2 regions of the Rothia sp. HMSC072B03 genome follow, and region 2 is predicted to be linked to the other one. Evidence: predicted binding sites of a transcription regulator. Region 2 holds the regulator's gene; the other holds the start of a gene.
The links. The regulator HspR, encoded in region 2, represses chaperone genes until heat shock. The targets are predictions, from matches to a motif close to AAGTTGAGTCNNNNNGACTCAACTT.

Region 1: a site for HspR is predicted at 1,811-1,835, ahead of clpB (ATP-dependent chaperone ClpB). Genes of this name have one in related genera too.

The regions. Positions count from the first base shown of each region.
Region 1 covers NZ_KV797969.1:137,204-140,613, reverse strand. The annotation lists gene clpB (ATP-dependent chaperone ClpB) at 1-1,759, opposite strand, end outside; gene HMPREF2630_RS04000 (NAD(P)-dependent oxidoreductase) at 2,030-2,713, shown strand; gene HMPREF2630_RS03995 (HAD family hydrolase) at 2,732-3,394, shown strand.
Region 2 covers NZ_KV797964.1:8,633-12,042, forward strand. The annotation lists gene HMPREF2630_RS00635 (DnaJ domain-containing protein) at 353-1,345, shown strand; gene HMPREF2630_RS00640 (heat shock protein transcriptional repressor HspR) at 1,349-1,855, shown strand; gene trmB (tRNA (guanosine(46)-N7)-methyltransferase TrmB) at 2,098-2,904, opposite strand; gene HMPREF2630_RS00650 (hypothetical protein) at 3,110-3,410, opposite strand, start outside.

The DNA.
Region 1 (3,410 bases), on a different contig from region 2:
GCACAGCATCAGAGACAGCGACCACTGCGGCTTCCTGACCGATGAGGCGGGCACCGATGCGCTTCTCCATTTCGAGCAGCTTCTCGGATTCACCCTGCATCATGCGGCCTGCGGGAATGCCGGTCCAGGAGGAAATCACCTCGGCGATATCGTCTGCGGTAACCTCTTCGGAGACCATGGACTCGCTCTTGGCGGTGTCCTCGGCACGCTGTGCTTCTTCCAGCTCAGCCTGCTTTGCGGGAATCTCACCGTACAGCAGGCGAGATGCCTCGGCGAGGTTACCCTCGCGCTGTGCAACCTCTGCGCGGGAACGCAGCTCGTCAATCTGGGTCTTGATGTCACCCACGCGGTTCAGGCTAGCCTTCTCAGCCTCCCAACGAGCGTTGAGGGCGTCGAGCTCTTCCTTCTTGTCCGCCATATCCTTGCGCAGGGCCTCCAGACGCTCGACCGATGCGGGATCGGTCTCGTCGGCCAGGGCCAGCTCCTCCATGGTGAGGCGGTCCACGGCGCGGCGCAGCTGGTCAATTTCCTCCGGTGCGGAGTCAATTTCCATGCGCAGGCGGGATGCTGCCTCATCAATCAGGTCAATTGCCTTGTCCGGCAGCTGACGGGAGGGAATGTAGCGGTTGGACAGGGTTGCTGCGGCAACCAGTGCGGAGTCAGCAATCTGCACCTTGTGGTGTGCCTCGTAACGCTCCTTCAGGCCGCGCAGAATACCGATGGTGTCATCTACGCTGGGCTCGCCCACGTACACCTGCTGGAAGCGGCGCTCCAGTGCGGGGTCCTTCTCGATGTTCTCGCGGTACTCATCCAGGGTGGTCGCACCGATCAGGCGCAACTCGCCACGGGCAAGCATGGGCTTGAGCATGTTGCCCGCGTCCATGGAGCCTTCGGATGCGCCAGCGCCGACGACGGTGTGAATCTCGTCGATGAAGGTCACAATCTGGCCTTCGGACTTCTTGATTTCCTCGAGGACTGCCTTCAGGCGCTCCTCGAATTCACCGCGGTACTTTGCGCCTGCGACCATGGAGCCCAGGTCCAGGCTGATGAGGGTCTTGCCGCGCAGGGATTCGGGCACGTCGCCGGAAACCATGCGCTGTGCCAGGCCCTCGACCACGGCGGTCTTACCGACGCCGGGCTCACCAATCAGCACGGGGTTGTTCTTGGTGCGGCGGGAGAGCACCTGCACGACGCGGCGAATCTCGGAATCACGGCCGATGACCGGGTCGAGCTTGCCGGCGCGGGCAATGGCGGTCAGGTCGGTGCCGTACTTTTCGAGCGCCTGGAAGGTGCCTTCGGGGTCGGGGGTATCCACGGTGCGGTCTCCTCGGACGTTGGGGATGGTCTGTGCGATGAGGTCTGCGGTAGCGCCGAGCTTGTGCATTGCTTCAGCGGTGCTATCGGTTCCGCTGGCGATGCCCAGCAGAATCATTTCGGTGGAGACGTAGGTGTCCCCGAAGCCCTGTGCGCGGGTCTGCGCAGCCTGCAGGGCGGAAAGTGCGGAACGGCTAAAGGAGGCGTTCTGCACGGAGGAGCCAGATGCCTTGGGCAGCTTCTTGATTTCTGCGGAAGCAGCCTCGGAGATGGCGTCTACATCCAGGCCTGCTGCCTTGAGCACGGAGACTGCGATGCCTTCGCGCTGGTCCATGAGGGCCTTGAGGATGTGCGCGGTTTCAATAGTGGGGTTACCCGCCGTTTGCGCATTGGTGTTAGCGGCGGAGATAACTTCTTGACTCTTGGTCGTGAACTTAATATCCATGGTGTCCTTTCGTATTTCGAGGGGTTTATCCTATGTGTCCCTGCATTACATAACTTGAGTCTACTCCGCTCAACTATGTTTCGCAACCCTCTTGCAAAAAATTTTTTCGTATTTTTCACCCCGCCCCATACCCCTGACCCCCAAGCAAAAGCCCCCACCAAAACTCTCTGTCAAAGCCCCCACCAAAACCCCCAGTCGAAGCCGCATTGCTATACTGACCGGATTGGGCGCTTATAGGTTCCCATAACAGCTAAAGATTGGGGACCCCACATGAAAATACTGGTTCTCGGCGCAACCGGCCGCACCGGCCGCCTCTTCATCCACAAAGCCCTCGAGGAGGGGCACTCGGTCACCGCCTACGTACGCAATCCCGATAAGGCGCTAACACTTTTGGGAACCCACCCGAACCTCACGATTACTCCCGGCGACCTCAACGATACCGAGCGGCTCACCGCAGCCTCCGCAGGGCAGGACGTCATGGTCAGCATCCTGGGGCAGAAAGCCACGGTGCGAGAATTTCTCTCCTCCACGTTCATGCAGGAGCGTCTGCCCCTCATCATGGAGGCGGTCACGGGCGCAGGCGTAAAGCACTGCGTTCTGATGAGTGCCTACGGTGTGGGCGATACGGTACGGACCGCATCCCTGCCCATGCGCCTGGTCTGCAAGGTCATCATGCGCGGCATTTTTACCGACAAGGTTAAGGCGGACGCCCTGGTCACCGAATATCAGCCGTATATTTCGCGTGCGCATCCGGGCAGGCTGACCGACAAGCCCGGTAAGGGCGGGGTGAAGGTATTTGACATGACGAGCGTCGAGCGAACTCCGGGCATCCCCACGATTGCCCGTAAAGACGTTGCCGATGCACTGCTCACTATCGCCAAGAACCCCCAGAACGCGGGCACAGATTTTTTGGTGACGATTGGGGACGCCGTCCTACGCTCACCCCAGAAATAAACCGGTAGGCTTAATGACATGACGACTACGAACACCTTCCCCGCCGCCATTCTCTTCGACCACGACGGAACCCTCGTCGACACCGAACCCGTATGGGCTGCCGCAAAGGTTGCTCTCACCGCAGAATTTGGTGGCACCTGGACCGAGCAGGACACCCTCGACTGCCTGGGCCTGTCAATGAAGTTCACCTTGGATCGCCTACGCGAGCGCGGCGTCGACCTGCCCGACAAGCAGATTAACGATTTGCTCGTGGGCAAGGTGCGCGAGGCTCTTTCCCACCGAGAGGTTGAATTCCTGCCGGGCATCGAACCCTTCCTGCGCGAGGTGCGCGACGCACACATCCCCGCAGCTATCGTCACGAACGCCACCACCTCCATTGCGCGCCGCACCGCCGATGCCGCACCCGAGGGCACATTCTCGGTCGTTATTGGCAACGACGAGACCACCCACCCCAAGCCCAATCCGCAACCCTACCTTTTGGCAGCCGAGCGCCTGGGCGTTGACCCGACTCAGTGCGTGGCAATCGAGGATTCCCCCTCGGGTGTGCGCAGTGCAACCGCGGCGGGTATGCGCGTAATCGTGGTGCCGGGCGAGCTGGACGTTCCGGCAGAACTGGGCACCGCACGCATGAGCCACGAGGAGCTGAACCTGGAGGCGGTTCGCGCGCTAGTGAACCAGTAGGATTCCACTACACCCC
Region 2 (3,410 bases):
ACCGGCTCAGCATTGGCTGAATAACTAACGACGGGCGGGTGCTCTCCCTAGTGGGGGAGTGCCCGCCCTGTTGTTTGCCTAAGCTGTTCTGCCTGAGCTATTTGCACGGGCTGTTCTGCCTGGCGCGCCTGTTCTGCCGGGGCTGCTTTACCCGGTGTTGGCGCAGGTTTTGGCGAGCTGCGGCGGTGGTTAAAAAGCCTTGTAGGGCGCTAAATTTTGGTCTACCCCCTTCCAAAATTGAGTCAAGTAGACTAAACTTTTATATAGAGCATTAAGACAAGAACGTGGTGCCCTGCTAGCCGTCCCGTAACCGAGGAGGGCGGCGCATCACCGCGAGAGGAGAAACAAACATATGGCAAGCGAAAACTGGATAACCGACGACTTTTATAAGGCACTGGGCGTTAGCGAAGACGCAAGCGAAAGCGACATTAAGAAGGCGTACCGCAAGCTCTCCCGCAAGTACCACCCGGATCTAAACCCCGGTGACGAGCAGGCTGAGAAGAAGTTCAAGGAAATCTCCGAGGCCTACGACGTGCTCTCCGACAAGAAGCAGCGCGAGGAGTACGACCAGATTCGCCGCTACGGCGCCGCAGGCATGGGCGCGGGCGGCTTCGGTGCAGGCGGCTTTAGCGGCGGCTACCCCGGCGCGGACGCCTTCGGCGGATTCCGCGGCGGCACCAGCGCCAACATCAACATTGATGACCTGCTCGGCGGCCTGTTCGGCGGAAGCGCCGGCGGCAGCCGCCGTCGCTCCGCCGGCTTCACCAGCGCCGACTTCGGCGGCATGGGAGGCGGCGGTTTCGGCGGCGCACAGCACGCGGCCCCCGAGGAAAGCACCACCAGCACCCGCATCAGCCTGGCCCAGGCTTACACCGGCGCAAACGTGACCGTGTTCCTGCCGGACGGCTCCCACACCGAGGCACGCATCCCCGCAGGCATTAAGGACGGCCAGAAGGTCCGCCTGCGCGGCAAGGGCCTGCGCGGCGGCGACCTGAAGGTCACCGTGCGCGTCTCCGATGACTCCGTGTACTCCCGCGAGGGCAACAACCTGATCCTGCGCGCACCCGTCACCCTCGCCGAGGCCGTCGACGGCGCAGTGATCGAGGTGCCCCTGCCCGACGCATCCACCGTGAAGCTGCGCCTGGCACCCGGCCAGGTCGGCCGCCGACTGCGCGCTAAGGGCCGCGGCTTCAAGGCTAAGGGCGGTGACGGCGACCTGCTGGTCATCCCCGAGGTGGTTCTGCCCACCGAGTTGAGCGCAGAGGCGCAGGAAGCATTCGATAAGTTCGTAAAACTGGCACCGCAGGAGAACCCGCGTAAGGATCTGTTGAAGAAGGCGAAGTAGACCATGGCATCTCGAGAATCATCATCTAAGTCCCGTAGCGGCAAGCCGTTGCACAGCGTGGACCTGCCGGTTTTCGTGATTTCTGTGGCGGCTGAGCTGGCGGGCATGCACCCGCAGACCCTGCGCCAGTACGACCGCATCGGCCTGGTCCAGCCTTCGCGTGCGCCCGGTAAGGCGCGCCGCTACTCGCAGCGTGACGTGAACCGTCTGCAGCGGATTCAGCAGCTCTCGCAGGAGGGCGTTTCCCTGGAAGGTATCCGCCGAATCATCGAACTGGAGGCTCTCCTGGAGTCGCAGAAGGAACAGGTTGCGGCGCTGCAGCGTCAGGTTGAGGATGCGAAGGTGAAGATGGGTATGGCGGAGCGCGTGTTCGCTGCCGGTACCAGCGGCGACGTGGTGCATATTGCTCGCGGTACCCGCCCGGCGCCTCGTCAGCGTTCTTCGGCTGTGGTGTTGTACCGTCAGCGTCACCAGCCGGCTACGGCGGATGATGCGAAGCCGCAGCGCTAAACCGGTTAAACCCGCTACACTGGGATAAACGGCTCGACTGTTTTAGCTCATCTGCGCTAGTCAGCCACTCATATAGGCTTGTGCGTCTTTGTGTCATACGCCGCGAGGGAGGGTAGACCCCCGCCCCGCATGAACTCAGACCCACACACAAGAAGGTGAGGCTCCCCGAATGACCGGGGAGCCTCACCTGCTTAACGTATATTCGCGCTAACCTGCGCCACCTGATGCCGGCGCTGCCCCGCTTACTTGCGGCGGTAGGTCAGATCGTGCGCGCGGCGGCCCGCCTCCTGAGCCTTACGCTCAAAGCTGGTGAGGGTACGACCCTCCCAACGCGGAGCCCAACCACCCAGCGGATCCTCCTCGGTCGCACCGGCGCCGGGGTTCACGTTCTCAAAATCGGGGTGCGCCTCCAGAACCTCACGCATGACCAGGGCGTACTCCTCCCAGTCGGTCGCCAGGCGCCAAATGCCGCCGGGCTTGAGCACGCGCGCAACCTTATCGGCAAACGCCGGGGACACCAGGCGGCGCTTGTGGTGGCGGGACTTATGCCAGGGATCCGGGAAGAACACCCACAGCTCGTCCACGGAGTTCTCCTCGAGCATGTTGTCGAGCAGCTCGGGTGCGTTCGCCTGAGCCACACGCACGTTCTCCACGCCGGCGTTGCCCATCTTCAGCAGCAGGTCCGCGATGCCGGGGGTGTACACCTCGACGGCGAGGAAGTTCGCCTCGGGCACCTCAGCTGCGCGGTGCACGATCGCCTCGCCCAGACCGGAGCCAATCTCGACGACCTGGTACGCCTCACGGCCGTAAATCTTGACCGGGTCGAAGGTCGCCTCGGGCGCGACGGAGGTGTCGGTGCGCAGGCGCGGAATGTCCAGCACGTGGGTGGGGGAGTAGGTGTCCCAGGCCTTCTGGCGGCGCGCGGTGAGGCGGTCGCCGCGGCGGACGAAGGAGTAGGGCTGGCGGAAGAATTCCTCGGGAACCGGCTTCTTAGCCTTCTCTTCGGTGGATTCGGGTGCCTGGCTAGGCTGCGTGTTCTCAGTAGACATACCTAAAAGAATAGCGCAGGGCCGCTACACCGTGCGGTTTCGGGGCCGCTGGGCGGGGTGATGCCGGGCTGGCCGGGTACGAGCGAACCGGGGGTGGACGCGGCAGATGCAGAAATTCTGCGCGCATACAAAAGTGCGGTGGGAACCGGAAGGTTCCCACCGCACTAAAGAGAGGTTGCTTGAGGAGTGAGCTAAGAGGAGGGCCTTACTTCTTGGAGCCCAGCAGGGCCAGACCCGCGCCGAGCATCACGATGTTGTTTGCGAGCTGCTGGCCGTCCTGGGTGGGGCGGAAGAACTTGTCGTGCATGTCCGGGTTGCGGAAGTACATGGTCATCAGGTTTGCCGCGAATGCGGTCAGGCCTGCACCCGCCAGGCGGGAGGGGATGAAGGGGGTCAGCAGGGTTGCGCCGAGGGCGGTCTCTGCGCCGGAGATGAGCTTGCCGAAGGTTGCTGCATCCAGCTTGGAGACTGCGGGAACGCCGGTTGCGGCCATCTGCTGCAGGAAG